One region of the uncultured Devosia sp. genome, then DNA from elsewhere that is predicted to be linked to it. Evidence: predicted binding sites of a transcription regulator. Region 1 holds the regulator's gene; each other region holds the start of a gene.

Region 1 (5,426 bases):
GCCCCCGCAAACTGCTCGCGCGCCAGCTTGCCCATGCCGTTCGGCGACGTTTTCGCGAACGCTATGCCGCCTGTGTCGTCGATCCCCCAGGCCCGAAGGTTGGAAGTGCCCCAATCGACCGCAACCCAATCTACTGAACTGTTCACGAAACCCTCTATGACGACACCGTTATGGCGGCGCGACCCTAGTCGCAGATCGTCGTTTCAACCAGCCCATTTGCACGGACCGTCCGGGCAGATGATCCGGCCCGCGCCGCCTCGTCCCCTCGTGGGGTAAGCACGTCAGGGCGTCCAGCAAGAAATGACCGCCGATTGGGCCTGCCCCGCCATTAGTATGATTTTTTCGCGGAATAGCGTTCACACTGGCCCCAGCCATGTTAAAACGGCTCAAACGAGCGGCGCCGGATTGCCGCACGGATCATTAAGGACAATCAACATGACTGCAGGTAACGGCGGCAGTGCGGCTCCCAAGAAATTGCGTTCGCGCGCCTGGTTCGACAACCCCGACAATCCCGATATGACGGCGCTTTATCTCGAACGCTACATGAATTTCGGCGTGTCGCGCGAAGAACTGCAGTCCGACAAGCCCATCATCGGCATTGCCCAGACCGGCTCGGACCTGTCGCCCTGCAACCGGCATCATATCGTCCTGGCCGAACGCGTCCGCGAGGGCATCCGCGAAGCCGGCGGCATCGCCATCGAGTTTCCGGTGCATCCGATTCAGGAAACCGGCAAGCGCCCGACCGCGGGCCTTGACCGCAATCTCGCCTATCTGGGCCTCGTCGAGGTTCTCTACGGCTACCCGCTCGACGGCGTGGTCCTGACCATCGGTTGCGACAAGACCACTCCGGCCATGCTGATGGGCGCCGCCACCGTCAATATCCCCGCCATCGCGCTATCGGTCGGCCCCATGCTCAATGGCTGGCACAAGGGCGAGCGCACCGGCTCCGGTACCATCGTGTGGAAGGCCCGCCAGATGATGGCGGCCGGCGAAATCGATTACGCCAAGTTCATCGAACTGGTCGCGTCCTCGGCCCCGTCGACCGGCTATTGCAACACCATGGGCACCGCCTCGACCATGAATTCGTTGGCCGAATCGCTGGGCATGCAGCTTCCGGGATCCGCGGCAATTCCCGCGCCGTATCGCGATCGTCAGGAAATGGCTTATCGCACCGGCAAGCGCATCGTCGACATGGTGCACGAGGACCTCAAGCCCTCCGACATCCTGACCAAGGACAATTTCATCAACACCATCGTGGTCAACTCCGCCATCGGCGGCTCGACCAACGCGCCCATCCACATCCAGGCCATTGCCAAGCATATCGGCGTCGAACTCGAACTACAGGATTTCCAGACCTATGGCCACAAGGTGCCGCTGCTGGTCAATCTGCAGCCCGCCGGCGAATATCTGGGCGAGGATTACTACCACGCCGGCGGCGTTCCGGCCGTCGTCAACGAATTGATGAGCCAGGGCCTCATCCGCGAGAACGCGCCCACAGCCAATGGCAAGACCATCGGCGAAAATTGCCGCAACACCCCGATCCAGGACGAAAAGGTCATCCGCCGCTTCGACAACCCGCTCAAGACCGAAGCCGGTTTCCTGGTCCTGCGCGGCAATTTGTTCGACAACGCCATCATGAAGACCAGCGTGATCTCGACCGAATTCCGTGATCGCTATCTCGCCAATCCGGCCAGCCCCGGTGCCTTCGAGGGCAAGGCCGTGGTGTTTGACGGTCCCGAGGACTACCACCACCGCATCGATGATCCGGCTCTCGAAATCGACGAGCACACCTTACTGTTCATGCGTGGCGCCGGCCCGATCGGCTATCCGGGTGCGGCCGAAGTCGTCAACATGCGCCCGCCCGCATACCTCATCAAGCAGGGCATCACCGCTCTCGCCTGCATCGGCGATGGCCGCCAGTCGGGTACGTCCGGCTCGCCTTCCATCCTCAATGCTTCCCCCGAGGCAGCAGCAGGCGGTAACCTCGCAATCCTGCGCACCGGCGATCGCGTCCGCATCGATCTCAATGTGGGTCAGGCCAATATCCTGATTTCCGACGCCGAAATCGCGAAGCGCCGCGCCGATCTGGAATCCATGGGCGGCTATAAATTCCCCAAGCACCAGACCCCCTGGCAGGAAATCCAGCGCGGCATCGTCGGCCAGCTCGGCGACGGCGCCATCCTCAAGCCCGCCGAAAAATACCAGCGCATCGCCCAGACCAACGGCATCCCGCGCGACAATCACTAGTCAGAACGCCAACCGAAAAACAACGGGCCCGCCAAATTGGCGGGCCTTTTTTCGCCTAGGTGGCAGTGGCGTATTTCGGTGAACGCAGACGACCCCCACCTCGGTTCAAAAGCCCGATCAACACCGACGCTCGATACCTCAAAGGCTGCGATTGCATCTGCCAACGCGATCAAGGCAAAGCGCTCAAATGCTCATGCACGATCTGCCAGCCGGTCCTGCCGTCGCGAACCACCGAGGTCCCTCGGCCCTGGCCCGATCGCTCCACCCCGCCGATCGTGGCTCGCCAGCAATACCCATAGATACATGAGGCGGCCGCGCTACCAACGGCCAGCCATTGTAGATCTTCCAGCCAGTAGGTTTCGTTCTCGAACCGTTTCCACGTCGCTTCGAACGCCGCCCGGATCGAGGCCAACCCAACATGCGAGCCATCGCCAAACCAGAACACCGCATTGTCGGCGATCAGGGCTGCCAGCCGGTCGAAGTCATGGCCGTTAATACGCGCGCGATAGAGCGCCATGACCTCTTCGGCACTATCGGCCATTTGGATGCCTCCGCCGCACCGCTAGCTCTGCGCGGCAGTATCGATCGTCACCCAGCGCCCGCCGGCATCGCATTGCAGCAGCAAGCTGTCATTGTTGCGAATACCCACGATAGCGCCCGCCGAGGACAACTTACCCTCGAGCAGGCACCCGGCCACGGGCGTCGCGGCCTCGGCCTTCGTCCATCCGCTTCCGGCTTTGCATACCGCGGTCCCGTCACCGGCGCTGATCGCCATGCCTGCCGAAAACGTGATGTTTCCCACCCAGCATCGTGTCTCACTGGCGCTTGCTTCCTGGGCAAATGCCGGCGCCTGTGGCAGCATAAGAAGTCCAACCAGAATCAGGGCAAAACGCATCAATATTTCCTCAGCAGCCCGACAAGCCGTCCCTGCACCTTGACCCTATCGGGCCCGAAAATTCGCGTCTCGTAAGCCGGATTGGCCGCCTCGAGCGCAATGGTATTGCCCTTGCGGCGCAGGCGCTTCAGCGTCGCCTCCTCATCATCGACCAGCGCCACGATGATCTCGCCGGTCCCTGCCGAATCCTGCTTGCGGATCAGCACGGTGTCTCCATCGAAAATTCCCGCCTCGATCATCGAGTCGCCGCGCACCTCCAGCGCGAAATGCTCGCCCGCGCCCAGCATTTCGGGCGGCACCGAGATGGTGTGCGAATGGCTCTGGATGGCCTCGATCGGCGTGCCGGCCGCAATCCGCCCCATTACCGGAATCGACACCGGCCGGGCATAATCCTCCACCGTGCCGCGCATCGGCGGTGCCGCCACGCGTCCCAGGTTGCCCTCGATCACGCTTGGCTCGAACCGCGACTTGCGCCCACCCAGCGACGGGTTCATCGAGTCGGGCAGCTTGACCACTTCCAGCGCCCGGGCTCGATTGGGCAAGCGCCGGATGAAGCCGCGCTCCTCCAGCGCCGTGATTAGCCGGTGGATGCCCGACTTGGACGCCAGGTCAAGCGCGTCTTTCATTTCGTCGAACGAGGGCGGGATACCGCTTTCCTTCATCCGTTCATGAATGAACATCAGCAGTTCGTGTTGTTTGCGCGTGAGCATTGGGCCCCTCGGTCGGGAATCGGAACAAAGACTGAACGAGCATACGTGTTCCAGTTATGTTCTGCAATATCCCACAGGCGCGACCAGTTAAATTTAGTCGGGCAAGCAAATCGACTGCCTGTGTCCTTGCCGGACTTGCCTAGAACTGCCCGATACTGATTGCGTCCACCATCGTCCCCGTCGCTTGGCCGGGGTCGTGCTCGGGCTGCACGATCAGCATGTCGGCCTGCGCCAGCGACGATGTATGCCCGCTATCCACTTCCGCTATGGGCCGCAGGGCCGTCCCGGTCTCCTCGTGCACCAGTTGGGCGCGCATGAAATGGCGCCGGACGCTGTTCGGCGGCGTAGGCGCCGCCAGCGGCAGGCGCCAATACCGCCCCGGCGCCGCGCCTGCGCCCAGCCACAGCCGCAATGCCGGCTTGATGAACACCACTGCGGTCACTAGCGCCGAAACCGGATTGCCCGGCAAGCCGAACACCAGCGTCTTGCCGCGCGTGCCGAACATCAGCGGCTTGCCCGGCCGCATATTGATGCGCCAGAAATCCAGCGTCACGCCGAGCGCCACCAGCACGTCCTGGACGATATCATGATCCCCGACGCTGGCTCCCCCGGTCGTGACCACGATATCGGGTTCATCCGCGAACATGTCGCGCAGCCGCGCCGTCAGCCCGGCGCGATCGTCCCCGGCAATCCCATGATCGACGATCCTGCCATAAGGCGCGAGCAGGGGCCCAAGCCCATAGCTGTTGGACGCCACGATCTGGTCCGCGCCAAGCCTGCTGCCCGGCGGCACGAGTTCGTCCCCGGTCGCCAAGAGCGCAATGACCGGCTGTCGGCCCACCATAAGCGTCGGCACGTTTGCCGCCGCCGCCACCGCCAGGTGCAGGCCATTGAGCCGCGTGCCGGGCTCAACCAGCGTCTGCCCAACGGCAAAATCACTGCCCATTGGCCTTATGCTGCGTCCCGGCTGCGGCTGTTCGGCAAACCGGACATGCTGCCCGTTGACGCTCGCCAGTTCCTGCATGATCACCGCATCCGCCCCCTGGGGAACCGGCGCGCCGGTAAAGATGCGCACGCATTCCCCAGCGCCCATCACCCCGGCAAAACCCGCCCCGGCCTGCGACATGCCGATTATGCGCAGGCTGGCGCCCGGCGCCGCGTCCCGCGCCCGCACAGCGTAACCGTCCATCGCGCTGGCGTTGAACGGCGGCTGGTCATGGCTGGCCACCATCGCTTCGGCCAGAACGCGGCCGGCTGCCTGGGGCAGGGCGACGCGCTCGGTCTGCATCGGTGGCACGCGCTGCAAAATCTTGGTGATCGCATGCTCGACCGGCAACAGGCTCATGGTGCACGCACGAAATCGCCGGACTTGCCGCCCGATTTTTCCAGTACGCAGAGATCTGTGATGGTCATGGCCCGATCGATTGCCTTGGCCATGTCGTACAGCGTCAGCGCTGCGGTGGACGCGGCAATCAGCGCTTCCATTTCCACGCCGGTTTGCGCCAGCGTTTCCGCGCTCGCCCGGACAACGATCGTCGTTGCGGTTTCGGCCACGATATCGACCTCGACCCTGG
Region 2 (5,426 bases), on a different contig from region 1:
CCGTGCCGTCGAAATTGCGCGTTTCCGCCAGGTATTTCGCCGCGCCGAGCAGCATTGCCGTATGCCCGTCATGCCCGCAGGCATGCATTTTGCCCGCGATTTGGCTGGCATAGTCCGCCCTGGTCTTTTCGGTGATGGGCAGCGCGTCCATGTCCGCCCGCAGCCCGATCGTGCGGCCGCTCTGGGTGGTGCGCCCCTTGATGATGCCGACCACCCCGGTCCGGCCCATGCCGCTGATCACGGCGTCGCAGCCGAACGCTGTCAGCAGCGCCTCCACCTTGCCCGCCGTGCGCTCCACTGCGAACAGGATTTCGGGATGCGCGTGCAGGTCCCGTCGCCATCCGGTGATTTCGGCGTGCAGATCGGCAATGCGGTTCACGATAGGCATGGATTGCTCAAAGCACCTGTCTTGGGTCAGTGTCGCTGCCCCAACCGCGTCCGTCAACCGTGGCGCGCGCTTGGCTGGCGTGTTTCAAGGCCACGCCTGGGGCGAAACGCGATGGACTTTCCGGCCTGCCCGCCTATAAAGGCGGCGGTTTCCGTTCCCTTCCAAACGCACAAGTTCTTCATGTTCGATACCCTGACCAAGGCTCCCGGCGACAAGATCCTGGCCCTCATGGGCGAATTCGCCGCCGACACGCGCTCGACCAAGATCGATCTCGGTGTCGGCGTTTACAAGGACAAGCAGGGCGTCACCCCCATCATGTCCGCTGTCAAAAAGGCCGAAGCACGCATCCTGGCCACCGCCAGGACCAAAACCTATCTGGGCATTGCCGGCAACAAGGGCTTTGGCGCTGCCGTGCTTGACCTGGCCATTGCCGATACGCTTGATCGCAGCGGGGTCCGCATTGCCCAGGCCCCCGGGGGCACCGGTGCGCTCTGGGTGCTGATGCAATTGGTCAACCGCGCCCGCCCCGGAGCCACCATCCACCTGTCGGACCCGACCTGGCCCAATCACAACCCCATCGCCGAAAATGCGGGCCTCGAGGTCGCGACCTATCCCTATTTCGACACCGAAACCCGCGGCGTCCGGTTTGCCGACATGCTGGCCGCGCTCGACCGTCTCGGGCCCGATGATGTCGTGCTGCTCCATGGTTGCTGCCACAATCCCACCGGCGCCAATCTTTCCGATGCGCAGTGGGACCAGATCGCCTTAAGCCTTGCCCGCACCGGCGCGCTGCCTTTGATCGATCTGGCCTATCTCGGCTTCGGCGACGGCCTCCTCCAGGACTCCTACGGCACCCGCAAGGTTATCGCTGCCGTCCCCGAAGCGCTGATCGCGTTTTCCGGCTCCAAGAATTTCGGCCTGTATCGCGAACGCATCGGCGCCGCCATCGTGGTTGCGCGTGATGCCGCGCAGGCCGATATCATCAATTCCCAACTACTCAACATCATTCGCTCCAGCTACTCCCAGCCGCCCGATCATGGCGCTGAAATCATCCGCGTCATTCTCGAGGATGCCGAACTGCGCGCCGAATGGGAAACCGAGCTCGATGCCATGCGCAACCGCATGATCGGTCTCCGCGCCAAGCTTGGCGATGCCATCCGCCAACGCTCCAATGCCACCGATTTCGACTTCATCGCCGCCCATCGCGGCATGTTCTCGCTGCTGGGACTGCCAAATGCCGTCGTCGAGCATTTAAAAGCCACCAACGGTGTCTATATGATCGGTGACAGTCGCATCAATGTCGCCGGCATCCCCGAAGATCGGGTCGGCGATCTGGCGGACGCCATACTGGCAGCCATCAAATAACGCGGTTCGGACAGCTTGCAGCCCATAAAGCGCGTGCTACATCTTTGGTCCAGCGCGCATGACACAGCCATTTAGGAGGGAATAATGAAGTTCTTTGTCGATACTGCGGAAATCAAGGACATCAGGGAGCTTCACGAGGCCGGTCTGGTGGATGGCGTCACCACCAATCCCTCGCTCATTGCCAAGTCCGGCCGCGATTTCAAGGAAGTCGTCCGCGAAATCTGCGCCGTCACGCCCGGCCCGGTCTCTGCCGAAGTCGCTTCGCTCGAATATGACGGCATGATCGCCGAAGGCGAAGTCCTCGCCGCCTTGGCCGAAAACGTCGTCGTCAAGCTCCCGCTGACCCTGGCCGGCCTCAAGGCCACCAAGACCTTCATGGAACGCGGCATCAAGACCAATGTCACGCTCTGCTTTTCGGCCAATCAGGCCTTGCTCGCCGCCAAGGCCGGCGCCACCTATGTCTCGCCTTTCCTCGGCCGCCTCGACGATATCAATCTCGATGGCGTCGAGCTGATCGAAAATATCCGCCAGATCTACGACAACTACAATTTCGAGACGCAAATCCTGTCCGCCTCGATCCGCACCCCCAATCACGTGACCCAGGTCGCCCTGGCCGGCTCCGACGTCGCCACCATGCCCCCAGCCGTCATCCGCAAACTGGCCGAGCACCCCCTGACCAATGCCGGCATCGAAGGCTTCCTCAAGGACTGGAAAGCCACGGGTCAGTCGATCCTCTAGGCCTCCGCAGCCTTAACAAACTCGGTGTCACCCCGGCGCAGGCCGGGGCCCATCCTGAGATTTCAAGATGGATCCCGGCCTTCGCCCGAGATGACACCGTGAACGCGGCAACGCCCGATCCAGACAGGGGCAAACCATGGCCGACCCCAACCTCGCCGCCGCCATCAAAGCCGCTCTTGCCAGCGTCGACATCCCCGGCGGCGGCGCCCTGTCCGGCTATGCCGGCCTGTCCGAAATCATCGTCACCACCAGCGCCGTCGCTTTCGCCATCGCCGTGGCCCCCGGCATGGAAGCCGCCTTCGGCCCAGCCCGCGAAGCCGCCCAGGCCGCTGCAGCCACTGTCGCTCCCGGCCGCAAGATCATGGTCTCGCTGACCTCCGACAAAGCCCCACCCGCCACTGGCCAGGCAGCCGCCCAGGGCCGCTCCGGTCCCGCTCCCAAATCGCCCGTTTCCGGCGTCAAGCACATCGTCGCCGTCGGCTCCGGCAAGGGCGGCGTCGGCAAATCCACCGTCGCCGTCAATCTCGCTTTGGCCCTGCAAGCCGAAGGCCTGCGCGTCGGCATGCTCGATGCCGATCTTTACGGACCGTCCATTCCCAAATTGCTCGGTCTTGAAGGCAAGCCCGCCGTGCGCGCCGATGGCATCTTCATCCCCCATGACGCCTTTGGCATCAAAGCCATGTCGATCGGCTCCATGCTCAATCCGGACCAGGCCGTCGTCTGGCGCGGCCCGATGGCGACCTCGGCGCTGCGTCAACTGCTGCGCGAAACCGATTGGGGCGATCTCGACATTCTGGTTATCGACCTGCCCCCCGGCACCGGCGACATTCATATCTCGCTGTTCCAGCAGGCCGAGGTGACGGGTGTCGTCATCGTCTCCACCCCCCAGGAACTCGCACTGATCGATGCCAAAAAAGCCATCGACATGCTGCGCCGCCTCAACGTGCCTCTGCTTGGCCTCGTCGAAAACATGAGCTATTTCATCGCTCCCGACACCGGCAGGCGCTACGACATCTTCGGCACCGGCGGTGCCGAAACGGCAGCCAGCAGCCTCGATATGCCCTTCCTCGGCGCCATTCCCCTGGTCATGACGATCCGCGAAACCTCCGACGGCGGCCAACCCGTCGTCGTCTCCGATTTCGCCGGCCCCGAAGCCCAGGCCTTCACCACCATCGCCCGCCGCATTCTGGCGGGCACGCCGGCCCTGCGAACGTGACCTTGGCAAAGGCAAGGCATTCCTTAAACTCGTTCGATCACCAAGGTGCCGAGCAAGATCGCGACCATAGAGCGCGATGATGCCGAATGGCTTGGACAAATTTCGTCCGCGCAGTTGCACCAGGTCACCCTGGTCCTGTGGCGCCAACTCGCATCACCGTAAAAATTAATCCCCCGGAACCAGCACTGTGCTAGAACATTAACAGAACAGTTCTTGTGAGGTTCTCTATGTCCACCACGCCAAATCCCAAGCTTGCCGACCAGCCCAATTCCAATCTCGAAAAGGATCCCGACGATTGGACCACCGGTGACGAACCGATGACCGGCGCGCAGACGTCCTATCTCAAGACCTTGAGCGAGGAGGCCCACCAGCCCGACCAGTTCGCCGACGATCTGAGCAAGGCCGAAGCCTCCAAGCGCATCGACGCGCTGCGTCAGGCAATGGGTCGCTGATTTTGTCTGCAATGGGCTTTGGCGCCGTTCCTGCTGGTGCTATTGACGCACGAGCAACCACCGGAGCGCGCTGATGTCGATGACCATGATGACCGAGCCCAGGCACGAACCTGAGCTCGAAACCGATGCCGATTGGTGGCGCGGCGCGGTGATCTACCAGATCTATCCGCGCTCCTTCCAGGATCAGAACGGCGATGGCGTCGGCGATCTGGTCGGGGTCACCAGCCGGCTCGATTACGTCAAGGATCTGGGGGTCGATGCCATCTGGCTGTCGCCGGTCTTCACCTCCCCGATGAAGGATTTTGGCTACGACGTCTCCAACTACCGCGACATCGATCCCAGCTTCGGCACGCTAGAGGATTTCGATCATCTGGTGCAAAAGGCCCATTCGCTGGGCCTTAAGGTGATCATTGATCAGGTGATCTCCCACTCTTCGGACCGGCACGCCTGGTTTTCCGAAAGCCGCTCCTCGCGCACCAATGCCCGCGCCGATTGGTATGTCTGGGCCGATGCCAAGCTCGATGGCACCCCACCCAACAACTGGCTCTCCATCTTCGGCGGCTCCGCCTGGGCCTGGGACAGCCGGCGCATGCAATATTACCAGCACAATTTCCTGGTCTCGCAGCCCGATCTCAACTTTCACAACGCCGACGTGCAGGATGCCTTGCTGGGCGAAATGCGTTTCTGGCTCGAGCGCGGCGTCGATGGCTTTCGCCTCGATACCGTCAATTTCTACTTCTGTTCGCTTGGGCTCGAAAACAATCCTGTCGTCCGCGCCGAGGACTTCAACGCCTCCACCGCACCCGCCGTCAATCCTTACAATTTTCAGGAACACATCTACGACAAGTCCCGCCCGGAAAATCTGGGCTTCCTCAAGCGCCTGCGTTCTCTGATGAACGAATATCCCGGCAAGACCACCGTCGGGGAAATCGGCGACAGCCAGCACCAGCTTGAGATCATGGCCCAATACACCTCGGGCGACGATCATCTGCACATGGCCTATACGTTCGACTATCTTGGCGGCGAGTTCTCCGCCGAGCATTTCAAGACCTCGATCGCCGCGACCGAAGCCAAGGCGCCCGATGGCTGGATTTGCCTGGCCTTCTCCAACCACGACGTCGTGCGCCATGTCAGTCGCTGGGCCGTCCACGGCCAGGAAGCCGCCTTCACCCGCCTCGCCGTTACTTTGATCCTGGCCATGCGCGGCTCGGTCTGCCTGTACCAGGGCGAAGAGCTTGGCCTCAAGGAAGCCGAATTGTCCTTTGCC
Region 3 (5,426 bases), on a different contig from region 1:
AGCCCGCAGCCGCGCCCGCTGGCCTCGGCCAAGCTCGACGTGCGGCTGTTGTACAAGACCTCCCCGGTTGCGGCGATCGCGGCGTTTTCAGTGGGCATGGCCAATGGTTCGTTCGGTACGCTGGCGCCGGTCTATGGCTATGAGCAGGGGCTGGATGCCAGCGGCATTGCGTTCTTGTTCGCGCTGGCGGCCATATTGGGCGCGATTGCGCAGATTCCGTTCGGGCGGTTGAGCGATCGGGTGGATCGGCGGCTGGTGCTGATCGGATTGTCCGGCACGGCCTGCGTGGTGGGGGCACTTACCGTGATCATCAATCCGGCCGGCGGGTGGATGATGTATGTGCTGTTCGCGTTGTACGGCTTTGCGGCCAATCCGATTTATGCGGTGGCGGTGGCGCATGCCAATGACTTCGCCAAGGACGGAGAATTTGCCAAGATCGCCGGCGGCATGCTGCTGATCCTGGGGGTGGGCCTAGCGATCGGGCCGGCGGTAGCCTCGGTGATCATGAGCAATTTCGCGCCGGTCGGGCTGTTTATCGTGACTGCCGCCTTCCATGGGGCGCTGGCGGTGACAGCCGCGCTGCGCATGCGGGTGCGCAATGCTCCGGTGACGGCGGATCGCGCCCCGTTCCAGCCAATGGGTAATGACAAGCAGGTCACCCCCGAATCGGTGGCGCTCGATCCGCGCGCCGATAGCGACGATCTTCCGCTCAACGACGCGGACAGCACGGAAGCAGAAAGAAGCGATGTTCAAGTCAGCCCGGTTTGAGGACCGCAATTTCGTCCCTCTGTCGATTGCCGTCGTCGCCGTTTCGGACACGCGCACGCTTGAGACGGATACAGGCGGCGCCCTGCTCCGATCGCTGCTGGAGGCCGACGGGCACCGCTGCGCCGAGCGGCTCGTGGTACGCGATGATATCCAGTTGATCCGCGCGGCCGTGCAGCCGCTGGTCGCCAATAGCGATATCGATGTGATCCTGACTACCGGCGGCACCGGTTTTTCGGGCCGCGACGTGACTCCTGAAGCAATCGAGCCGCTGTTCGACAAGCGGATGGAGGGCTTCTCGGTGCTGTTCCACCAGTATTCGGCAACCACGGTGGGTACGAGCTCGATTCAATCGCGGGCGACTGCCGGGCTGATCGGGACGACATTCGTGTTCTGCCTACCCGGCTCGCGGGGCGCCTGCCGCGACGCTTGGGAAGGGATCTTGACGCATCAACTGGATTATCGGCACAAGCCGTGCAATTTCGTGGAACTGATGCCGCGGCTGGACGAGCGGTAGCTCTGGTCACGCTGGCGCTGCATGTCAGGGTTATCTGGTGCGTCGCTCACAAGCGCGTATTCACAAATCATGTGTAATGCACTATATCAAGGCATCCGACCATCCTGCCGGTCGAGCCTCTGGGGCAACCCGGTTGTCTTGATGGCGATGATCCCCACATACCCGGACCAGACCGCCGACATTCTCCGGCCCGTTCCGGGGCTGCTCAGGAGCCTTTATGGCAAAAGAAGACGTGCTCGAATTTCCGGGCGTGGTGACCGAATTGCTGCCCAATGCGACCTTCCGGGTCAAATTGGAGAATGATCATGTGATCATCGCCCACACCGCCGGCAAGCTGCGCAAGAACCGCATCCGGGTGCTTGCCGGCGACAAGGTGCTGTGCGAAATGACGCCCTATGATTTGACCAAGGGCCGTCTGACTTACCGCTTCCGCTAAAGCCGTTCGTCCGGCGGACGCATCAGGCCGGGCAAATATCTTGCAAATACCGATAAGCCCCAGCCGCCAGAGGCGACCGGGATTGTTATGCCTTCTCGTCAGTGGCCGTGGCTCATGCCTGGCTGGCCACCTACGGGCTTGCGGATAAAGAAGGCCGCAACCACGGCAAGCAGCGAAATGATGGCGCCGCAGAGGAAAGCCGCCTTGATGCCGCCCGTGGTCGCAGCCAGCGCTTCGGCGCCGCCCGCGGCCAATCCTGCCGCTTGCAAGGTCATGATGGCGACGAACAGGGCCGTGCCCGCTGCACCGGCAACCTGCTGGGTCGTGCCGATCATGGCGCTGCCGTGCGAATAAAGATTGGGCGGCAGCGCGCCAAGGCTGACCGTAAAGAGTGGCGTGAACATCAGCGCCAGGCCGACGCTGAGCACCAGATGGGCGCCGAGCACAGCCCAGAACGAGGTATCCTGCTGCACAAGCGTCAGGCCCCATAGTGCCACGCTCAGCAGAAGCGCGCCTGGAATGACGAGGGGCGCCGGCCCGATCTTATCGAACAGGCTGCCCACCTTGGGTGCGCAAAGCCCCATGATCAGGCCGCCAGGCAGCAGAAGCAAGCCGGTTTGCAAGGTGGTCAGGCCCAGAACGTTTTGCAGATAGATCGGCAAAAGGATAAAGGCGCCGAACATCGACATCATCAAGATGGCCATCATGGCGGTGGCGATGGTGAAGGTTTTGTTGGTCAAGGTGCGCAGATCGAGCAAAGCGCGGTCCTGCTTTTGCAACTGCACCTGGCGCAACACGAACAGGGCGATGACCGCAGCCCCGACCAGCAGGGGAATCCAGGGCGAGACGACGGGCGGATGCAGCGCCGCTTCGCCCAGCCCGCTCAGGCCATAGACGAACCCGCCAAAGCCGATAGCCGACAGCGGGATCGATACCAGATCGATCGGCGCATTGGTGGGCGTGGTGACATTCTTGATCCGCGAGGCGCCAAGAGCCAGCGCAGCCAGGGCGATCGGCAGCACCAGGATGAACATCCAGCGCCAGTCGAGCACCGACAGGATCAGCCCGGAAATGGTCGGTCCAATGGCGGGCGCCACCGAGATGACGATCGAGATATTGCCCATGGTCTTGCCGCGCGACTCAGGCGGCACCAGGTTCATCACCGTGGTCATCAGCAGCGGCATCATGATGGCGGTGCCCGAAGCCTGAACGATGCGGCCGATGACCAGCACGGCAAAGCCCGGCGCCAGGGCCGAAATCAAGGTGCCGGCGGAAAACAGCGACATGGCCAGAATGAAAACCGGCCGTGTATTGAGACGCTGCAGGAGGAAGCCGGTGATCGGGATCACCACGGCCATGGTGAGCATGAACGCCGTGGTCAGCCACTGCGCAGCGCTGGCGGTGATCTCCAGATCCGTCATCAAATGGGGCAAGGCCACGCCCATGATGGTCTCGTTGAGGATGACGACGAAGGCCGACACCAGCAGCAGGCCGATCACCAGGCGGTTGCGGGCGCTATGGTCTTCGAGGCCCTCTGTTGGCGAGCGTGCGGCGTCGAAATCGGCAATACTATCGGTGGCCATGGGATTTTCCTTCGATCCAATCTGTACTGCCGCAGCGACGAGCGACCCCGGCAGGCTTCGACAACACCTTGCAATAATTATACGACAACCAATGTCAGCATGGCGGCACAAGACGACCAGACGACATATTCAGCGGGGGCGCAAAGTCCGACAAAGGCGAACGCTCGAATTTAAGGTGCCCGGCGAGCCGCCTGGACGGGGCAGCATGTCTAGTCCAAGAGCGTTTCCGTGTCCATCCACGAGGATGCACGAGAGCCATCCTCATGCCGCCTAACGCGCGCGACATACGGTATGTTCTTGTTATGTTCCTATGACGCTGCTATCTGTCAGCCCGGGCCGGCAGCCATGATTCGACTGCCGGGCGCCCTGTAGGAGATGAGCATGGCCCTTTACCAGGCGCCCTCTTTCGAAGCGTTGGAAAAGCTCAGCCGCAGCCGCGACGCTGATCTGGCACGGCGGGAACTGGTCGATCCGAGCCGCAATCGCGGACGGGGCGCGCAGTCCAATCGCAGCGGGCGTTTCGAAAAGCAGGTCCGCGAAGGGTTCGACGATGGCTGGAGCAGTGTCGAGCCGTTGCCCGTTTTCGAAACCGTCGAACATATGGAGCGGGCCAAGACCATCATCACCTCCAATGATAGCCCCGATCTGGGTTTTGATCGCTCGATCAATGCCTATCGTGGCTGCGAGCATGGGTGTTCGTACTGCTTTGCGCGGCCGACGCACGCCTATCTGGGCCATTCGGCGGGGATCGAGTTCGAGCGCGATATTTATGTCAAGACCAATGCGGTGGAAACGCTGCGGGCGGAACTTGGAGCCAAAAGCTACAAGGTCAAGCGCATTGCCATGGGCACCAATACCGACCCCTACCAGTTGGCCGAGCGTAAGCACAAGCTGACACGCGGCATTCTCGAAGTCATGCTGGAAACCAGGCACCCGGTCAGCATCGTCACCAAGTCGGCGCTGATCGTGCGCGATCTCGACTTGCTGACCGAAATGGCCAAGTTGCGGCTGGTCAAGGTGGGTATTTCGATGACCTCGATGGATCACAAGCTGAGCCGCAAGATGGAGCCGCGCGCGTCCTCGCCGGCGCGGCGGCTGGAAGCGATCCGGCTGCTAAGCGAAGCGGGCGTGCCGGTATCGGTGCTGGCGGCGCCGATGATCCCGGCGATCAACGACATGGAACTCGAGCGCATCCTGGACGCGGCGGCAGCGCAGGGCGCCAAGGGCGCCGGCATGGTGCTGCTGCGCCTGCCCGGGGAAGTGCGCGATATTTTCCGCGAATGGCTGCTGCGCCATTTTCCGGACCGGGTGCGCCACGTCCTGTCGCTGGTGCGCGACACGCGCGGCGGCCATGACAACGATCCGCGCTTTGGCAGCCGCATGACCGGGGAAGGTCCTTATGCGGCGCTGCTGCAGCAGCGTTTCGAAAAAGCGCGCAAGCGCTATGGGCTGGACGAAAAGCTGCCGGCGATCCGCACCGATCTGTTCGAGCCACCCAAGGGAGAGGACCGGCAGATGAGCCTGTTCTAGGGCACAATCAGCTACTGGCCACGACCTCGAGGCGTTCGACGATAGCGGCGATGAAGCGCAACAAGGCCTCGTCATCATAGCGATCGGCGGACATGGAGGCGCCGGCGGCGATCATGTCGGGATGCGCCAGGCTGGTCCTGATGCCGATGGTCCTGAGGCCGGCCCCCGTTGCCGAGGCAATGCCGGTTCGGGAGTCTTCAAAGGCTACGGATAGACCGGCGTCAGCCCCGAGCAGGCGCAGGCCCTCCAGATAGGGCAATGGGTGCGGCTTGCCATGGGCGAGTTCGTCACCAATCACCAAGGCGCGAAAGCGATCTCGGATGCACAGGCCATCAAGGATCAGGCTGGCATTGGCCCGTGGCGCGTTGGTGACGGCCGCCATGGGCAGGCCGCTGGCATCAGCGAGATCGAGCAGTTCGAACAGGCCGGGCACGGCATGGATTTCGGTTCCGGCCAGGTCGCGGAACAATTGCTCCTTACCCGCCATGACCGCCATTTGCTGCTCTGGCGACAGGTCCGGTACGAAGCGGCGGGCGATGGCTTCATTGGCCTTGCCCTGCAGTTCGAGCGCGAAGCGGGCCTTGTCGAAATGATG
Region 4 (5,426 bases), on a different contig from region 1:
GACCGACAATGGCAACGGTGACGGTCATTGGGGCAAATTATCCGATCATGCAGACGGCGGCCGGCCTATTCCAGGGACGGCTCGACCGGCGGGGGCGTTGCGGGGGTGGCCGCCTGGGGCGCGGGCGTGGCAGCCGGAGCTGGCGCTGGCGTGGTGGCCGGCGCGTCGTCGCCGATGATATCCTGAACCGCCGCGGCAGCGTCTTCGGCGGCCTTATCGGTCGGAGCCGGCGCAATGGCACCCTCGGACAGCAATTGGGCCAGGTAATAGCCCATGCGGTTGCGGACGGTGCTCTGGCTTTGCGGGTCGTTGACCACGGCCTCAAAGCTCGCCTGCGCGGCGGGGAAGTCGCCAGCCTTGTACTGGGCGAGGCCAAGCGCCTCGCGCGCCGCGTTGCGCAGCGGATTGCCCTCGGCGGCAATGGTTTCGACGCGCTGCTGCACATCGGCCAGGGTGCCGGTATCGACCAGAAGCGTGCCGGCGAGCACCAAAGCCAGTTCGCGCAGGCGCTGATTGGAATTATCGATCGCCAGGGCATCATAGGCGGCAACAGCTTCAGCGGTCTTGCCGTCCTTGCCGAGCAGGCCGGCCTGCTTGAACTGGGCCAGCATGGGATAGCTGCCCGAACCGTCGGCGATCAGCGTATCGAGCTGGGCCTGCGCCGCGGCAATATCGCCGCCATTGGCCAGATCGAAGGCAGCATAGAGTTCGTCGGAGGAGTTGGCGGCATTGTTGGCATGGTACCAGCTCCAGCCTTCGTTGACGGCAACGCCGACCACAACCAGACCGGCAGCGCCGATAATATAGGGCGCGAAACGGCGCCAGAACGAGCGCATCCGATCGGAGCGCAGTTCCTCGTCGACTTCGCGAAAGATATTGTCCTGGGACATGGCCTGCCTAAAGGTCGAAACGTGAATGGGGCGCACGTTTAGCATGCTGGGGAGGGAATGCAAATGCGCCAGGACACGCCGCGCCGCTCAGCCCAAGGACCATTCGCCCATAGTATCGGGGCGCTTCTGGCCGGCTGCGGTGCGGACCAGCCAGAACTTGCGCACGGGCCAGCGAAACGGCCGCTTCAGCAGCCGTTCGGGCACGCGCTGCGGCCCATACCAGATGGTGAGATGAGGCACGGTGGACTTCGCGCCGACCGGCATGCCCAGCCGCTGCATCTCGCGGCGAATATCGGCATAGAGCGCCACAACCTCGCGGGCGCCATTGGAGCAAGTGAGCACCGTGGGGACGATGCTGCGACCGCCCGTCTGGGAGCGGCTTTGGCCGGCAAAGGTCAGCAGCGTGTCAAAGGCGATATCGAAACCGGGACGACGGACCGCGTTCCCGACCTCCAACGCGTCGTCCAGCAGGACGGACTCGATCTCGTCCGTGCTGCGCCACACGCCGTTGAGGGACACGTGCAGCCGGTCGGCGCGGATGAGATTGCGCGCGCCGTGGCGGCGGGCCAACAGCGCGGCCCCGCGCTCGATATCCTGGGCCAGTGCCGGCGGCGGCAGGATGGAGAAGTAATAGCGGAATGTGTTGGCGTCGCGCGGCGCGTCCGGTGCCCTCAACCTGCGATCCGATCCGCCACCGCTAAAGAAATCGAGCTGTCCATCCATGTCATGGCCCTATGTTCCCTATTTGTTCTAGACTAGGACAATGGCCGAGATCGGTCAATTGTCGATCTGAAGATGTCAATATGCGGCCAGGCCGCGCGGTCTATTCCCGATTTGCGCGGTGCGATGGTCACGGAATCCAGAGTGGTGCTGGCCACGAAATCTAGTGCGGCTCGTCAGGTGCAGATCGGGCTGGACCGGTTGCTGTCCGACGCCAATGCGGCTAGAGGTGCCCTTGGTATCAAGCGGTTTCGGCGGGCTTTCAATGGCAATCCTTCACGCGATGGTGGGACTTCCAGGGAGCGGCAAGACGACCTTGGCGCGCCAGCTCGAGGTCAAGTATTCCGCTCTCCGGCTTACCGTCGATGAGTGGCACGTCAGTCTGTTCGGCAACGACGTTCACGACCATAGCGATGAGGCCGACTTCTCAAGACATAACGCGCGGCACGCGGCGATCGAGGCGCTGCTGTGGGAGACGGCCGCGAGAGCTTTGGTCCTGGGATTGGATGTGATCCTGGATTTTGGTTTCTGGACCAGAAGCGAGCGCGACGCGCTTCGGGCAAAAGCGCGCAAGCTGGGTGCGGGCTTTGCAATCCATTTTGCCGACGCCTCCGAAGAGGTGTTGCTGGAGCGCATCAAGGCCAGGAATGCGCAGCTTCCGCCGGGCACTTTTCATATTCCCGAGATCAAGCTCAAGGAATGGACGCGCCTGTTTGAACCACCATTGCCGGACGAGTTCGTTCCTTAAAGTTGTTTGCAGCAGCAGCGCCGGTCTTGCGCCGGCTCTTGCCGTCTTATTCCCACTCGATGGTGCCGGGGGGTTTGCTGGTGATGTCGTAAACGACGCGGTTGATGCCGCGGACTTCGTTGATGATGCGGGTGGCGGTGCGGCCGAGGAAGCTCATGTCGAACTGGTAGAAATCGGCGGTCATGCCATCGACGGAGGTGACGGCGCGCAGGGCACAGACGAATTCGTAGGTGCGGCCATCGCCCATGACGCCGACGGTCTGGACGGGGAGAAGCACGGCGAAGGCCTGCCAGATCTGGTCGTATTGCCCGGACTTGCGGATTTCATCGAGATAGATGGCGTCGGCGCGGCGCAGGATGTCGAGCTTTTGGGGGGTGATGCCGCCGGGGCAGCGGATGGCGAGGCCTGGTCCCGGGAAGGGATGGCGACCGATGAAGCTTTCAGGCAGGCCGAGTTCGCGACCGAGGGCGCGCACTTCGTCCTTGAACAGTTCGCGCAGCGGCTCGACCAGCGCCATGTTCATGCGCTCGGGCAGGCCGCCGACATTGTGGTGGCTCTTGATGGTGACCGACGGTCCGCCAGTGAAGGAGACGCTTTCGATCACGTCGGGATAGAGCGTGCCCTGGGCGAGGAACCTGGCGCCGCCCAGCTTTTGGGCTTCGGCCTCGAAGGTTTCGATGAACAGGCGCCCGATGATCTTGCGTTTGGTTTCGGGATCGGACTGGCCGTCGAGCTCGCGCAGGAAGACGTTGGATGCATCCACGTGGACCAGGGGGATGTTGTACTGGTCGCGGAACATGGTGACGACCTGTTCGCTCTCGTTGAGACGCATCAGACCATGATCGACATAGATGCAGGTAAGCTGGTCGCCGATGGCCTCGTGAATCAGCACGGCGGCGACGGATGAGTCGACGCCGCCGGAGAGGCCGCAGATGACCTTTTCGGACCCCACCTGGGCGCGGATTTTCTCGACCATCTTGTGGCGGTAGGCGGCCATGGTCCAGGACGCCTCGATGCCGCAGATGTGGTGCACGAAATTGGCGTAAAGCCGGGCGCCATCGGGGGTGTGCACCACTTCGGGGTGGAACTGGACGGCCCAGATGCGGCGTGTCTCGTTGGCGATCATGGCGAAGGGGGCGTTGGCGGAGGTGCCGACGACCTCGAAGCCCTCGGGCAGAGCGACGACGCGGTCGCCATGGCTCATCCAGACCTGGTGTTCCGAGCCGAGCTCCCAGACGCCGTCATAAAGGGCGGAGAGTTTTTGCACCTTGACCTCGGCGCGGCCGAATTCGCGGTGGTGACCGGCCTCGACTTTGCCCCCTAGCGCAATGCAGAGGGCCTGCTGACCATAGCAGATGCCCAGGATCGGCACGCCGGCCGCGAGAATGGCGGGATGTACGGTGGGGGCGTTGGCATCCAGCGTCGAGGCGGGGCTGCCCGATAGAACGATGCCCCTGGGGCGCATCGCAAGGACGGCGGCCTCGGCGTGCTGGAAGGGGTGAATCTCGCAATACACGCCGGTCTCGCGAATGCGGCGGGCGATGAGCTGGGTGACCTGCGACCCGAAGTCGACGATCAGGATGCTCTGGGACTCGATGGCTGGTGCTGTCATGGCGAGGCTTTAACGCCCGATCGGCGGTTGTGCAAGCGTTGGGACGCAGGGCGGGCTTGCGTGATTTGACATTTGGGACGGTTTTCCCGACGGTCGCGCCGCGTGCTGGAGGAAACACCGTAATGGCCGTCGACAATCGCCTGCTGGGCGCCGATTTCGTGCGGGCCAGCGCCTGCTGCATCGTGCTGGCGCATCACCTGGCGCAACGGGTCGATGGCGGCTCGGCGCTGGGGCGGCAGCCGCTGGTCCATATGTTCAATATCGTGGGCGGGTTCGGGGTCGCCATGTTCTTCGTGCTGAGCGGGTTTTTGCTGGCGCGTCCGTTCTGGCAGGCAATGGACCGGGGCGAGCCGATGCCGTCGCTGCGCATCTATGCCTTGCGGCGGCTGGCGCGCATCGTGCCGGGGTTCTGGCTGGCGTTGACGGTGAGTTTCGTTTTGAGCTTTGCGGTATTCGGGTTCAAGCTGAATATCTGGCTGGTCTGGCGCTATGTGGCGGGGCTCTTGCTGATCAGCGACTGGCACTGGACGACGTATTTTCCGGTCGAGATCGATGGGCCGCTGTGGTCGATCGGCATGGAGGCCAGCTCCTACGTGATGTTGCCGCTGGGGTTCTGGGCGCTGTTCGCACTGGGGCGCGGCCGGCTGCAGGGGTGGCCGGCACGGCTCGCCTGGTTGGGGGTGATCGTCGCGGCGCTGGCGGCCCATTGGCTGTTCGTCAACCTGGTACAGGTCAGCCCGGTCAAGCGGGGCTGGAACAATGGCCTGCAGGGCGGGGCCAAGGTGTGGATGCCGTGGTTCAACCCGTTCGGCTTTTTCGCCATGTTCGCAATCGGGGCGCTGGCGGCCGGGGTCCAGTTGATGCTTGCGAGGAGCCGCTCGGTCGTGTTCGACCTTGGCGCGGTGGCGGGCATCGCGCTGGCAGGGTGGCTGTTGTGGCAATATGGATTGACGGAGCCGAGCGATTTTTACGGGCTCTTGCGCATCCCTTATGATTATCCAATCTATCACATCGTGGTCGGGATTATCCTGGCGCTGCTGCCCTCGACAGTGCTGGTGGGGCGGCTGCTGGACAATCCGGTCGTGGCCTTTGTCGCCAAGATTTCCTTCGGGCTTTATGTCTGGCATTACATCGTGCTCGAACTGGCGCGGCTATACTGGCTGCCCGATATCGCGCAGGGCATGATGGAGCGGCCGGATCGCTTTGCCTTGGGCAGCGCGGTCATCCTGGGCATCACCGGCGTGATCGCGGCGCTGTCGTATCGCTGGCTGGAAAAGCCGGTGATCGACTGGGCGCGATCGCTCGAAAAGCCTTAGTTGAGGATGCCGATCGAGAGGTTGAGCAGGCTGGCGAAACTGACCCAGGCCAGGTACGGCCCGAACAGCCAGGCAGCGGGCTTGTCGATCCGGCGGGCGGTGACGATGAAGGCGATGAGCAAGAGCCAGAGCACCATGAT

The links. The regulator LexA, encoded in region 1, represses DNA repair genes until DNA is damaged. The targets are predictions, from matches to a motif close to TGTTCNNNNTGTGTTCNG.
Region 2: a site for LexA is predicted at 3,899-3,916, ahead of ACFE8X_RS02435 (DUF3072 domain-containing protein). Genes of this name have one in related genera too.
Region 3: a site for LexA is predicted at 3,594-3,611, ahead of ACFE8X_RS01880 (PA0069 family radical SAM protein). Genes of this name have one in related genera too.
Region 4: a site for LexA is predicted at 1,626-1,643, ahead of ACFE8X_RS11560 (2'-5' RNA ligase family protein). Genes of this name have one in related genera too.

The regions. Positions count from the first base shown of each region.
Region 1 is NZ_CAXTKA010000005.1:100,170-105,595, reverse strand. Features, by position in the region: gene ACFE8X_RS08090 (2-dehydro-3-deoxygalactonokinase) at 1-146, opposite strand, end outside; gene ACFE8X_RS08085 (IlvD/Edd family dehydratase) at 436-2,247, shown strand; gene ACFE8X_RS08080 (YybH family protein) at 2,417-2,788, opposite strand; gene ACFE8X_RS08075 (hypothetical protein) at 2,810-3,142, opposite strand; gene lexA (transcriptional repressor LexA) at 3,142-3,852, opposite strand; gene glp (gephyrin-like molybdotransferase Glp) at 3,992-5,197, opposite strand; gene moaC (cyclic pyranopterin monophosphate synthase MoaC) at 5,194-5,426, opposite strand, start outside.
Region 2 is NZ_CAXTKA010000001.1:510,056-515,481, reverse strand. Features, by position in the region: gene ACFE8X_RS02455 (M20 aminoacylase family protein) at 1-388, opposite strand, end outside; gene ACFE8X_RS02450 (aromatic amino acid transaminase) at 569-1,753, shown strand; gene fsa (fructose-6-phosphate aldolase) at 1,838-2,491, shown strand; gene ACFE8X_RS02440 (Mrp/NBP35 family ATP-binding protein) at 2,628-3,707, shown strand; gene ACFE8X_RS02435 (DUF3072 domain-containing protein) at 3,935-4,159, shown strand; gene ACFE8X_RS02430 (alpha-glucosidase) at 4,239-5,426, shown strand, end outside.
Region 3 is NZ_CAXTKA010000001.1:389,185-394,610, forward strand. Features, by position in the region: gene ACFE8X_RS01860 (MFS transporter) at 1-768, shown strand, start outside; gene moaB (molybdenum cofactor biosynthesis protein B) at 746-1,282, shown strand; gene infA (translation initiation factor IF-1) at 1,500-1,718, shown strand; gene ACFE8X_RS01875 (DHA2 family efflux MFS transporter permease subunit) at 1,817-3,301, opposite strand; gene ACFE8X_RS01880 (PA0069 family radical SAM protein) at 3,683-4,831, shown strand; gene ACFE8X_RS01885 (HAD family hydrolase) at 4,839-5,426, opposite strand, start outside.
Region 4 is NZ_CAXTKA010000009.1:2,351-7,776, reverse strand. Features, by position in the region: gene der (ribosome biogenesis GTPase Der) at 1-28, opposite strand, end outside; gene ACFE8X_RS11565 (tetratricopeptide repeat protein) at 66-890, opposite strand; gene ACFE8X_RS11560 (2'-5' RNA ligase family protein) at 978-1,613, opposite strand; gene ACFE8X_RS11555 (AAA family ATPase) at 1,876-2,358, shown strand; gene guaA (glutamine-hydrolyzing GMP synthase) at 2,405-3,970, opposite strand; gene ACFE8X_RS11545 (acyltransferase family protein) at 4,093-5,286, shown strand; gene ACFE8X_RS11540 (TspO/MBR family protein) at 5,283-5,426, opposite strand, start outside.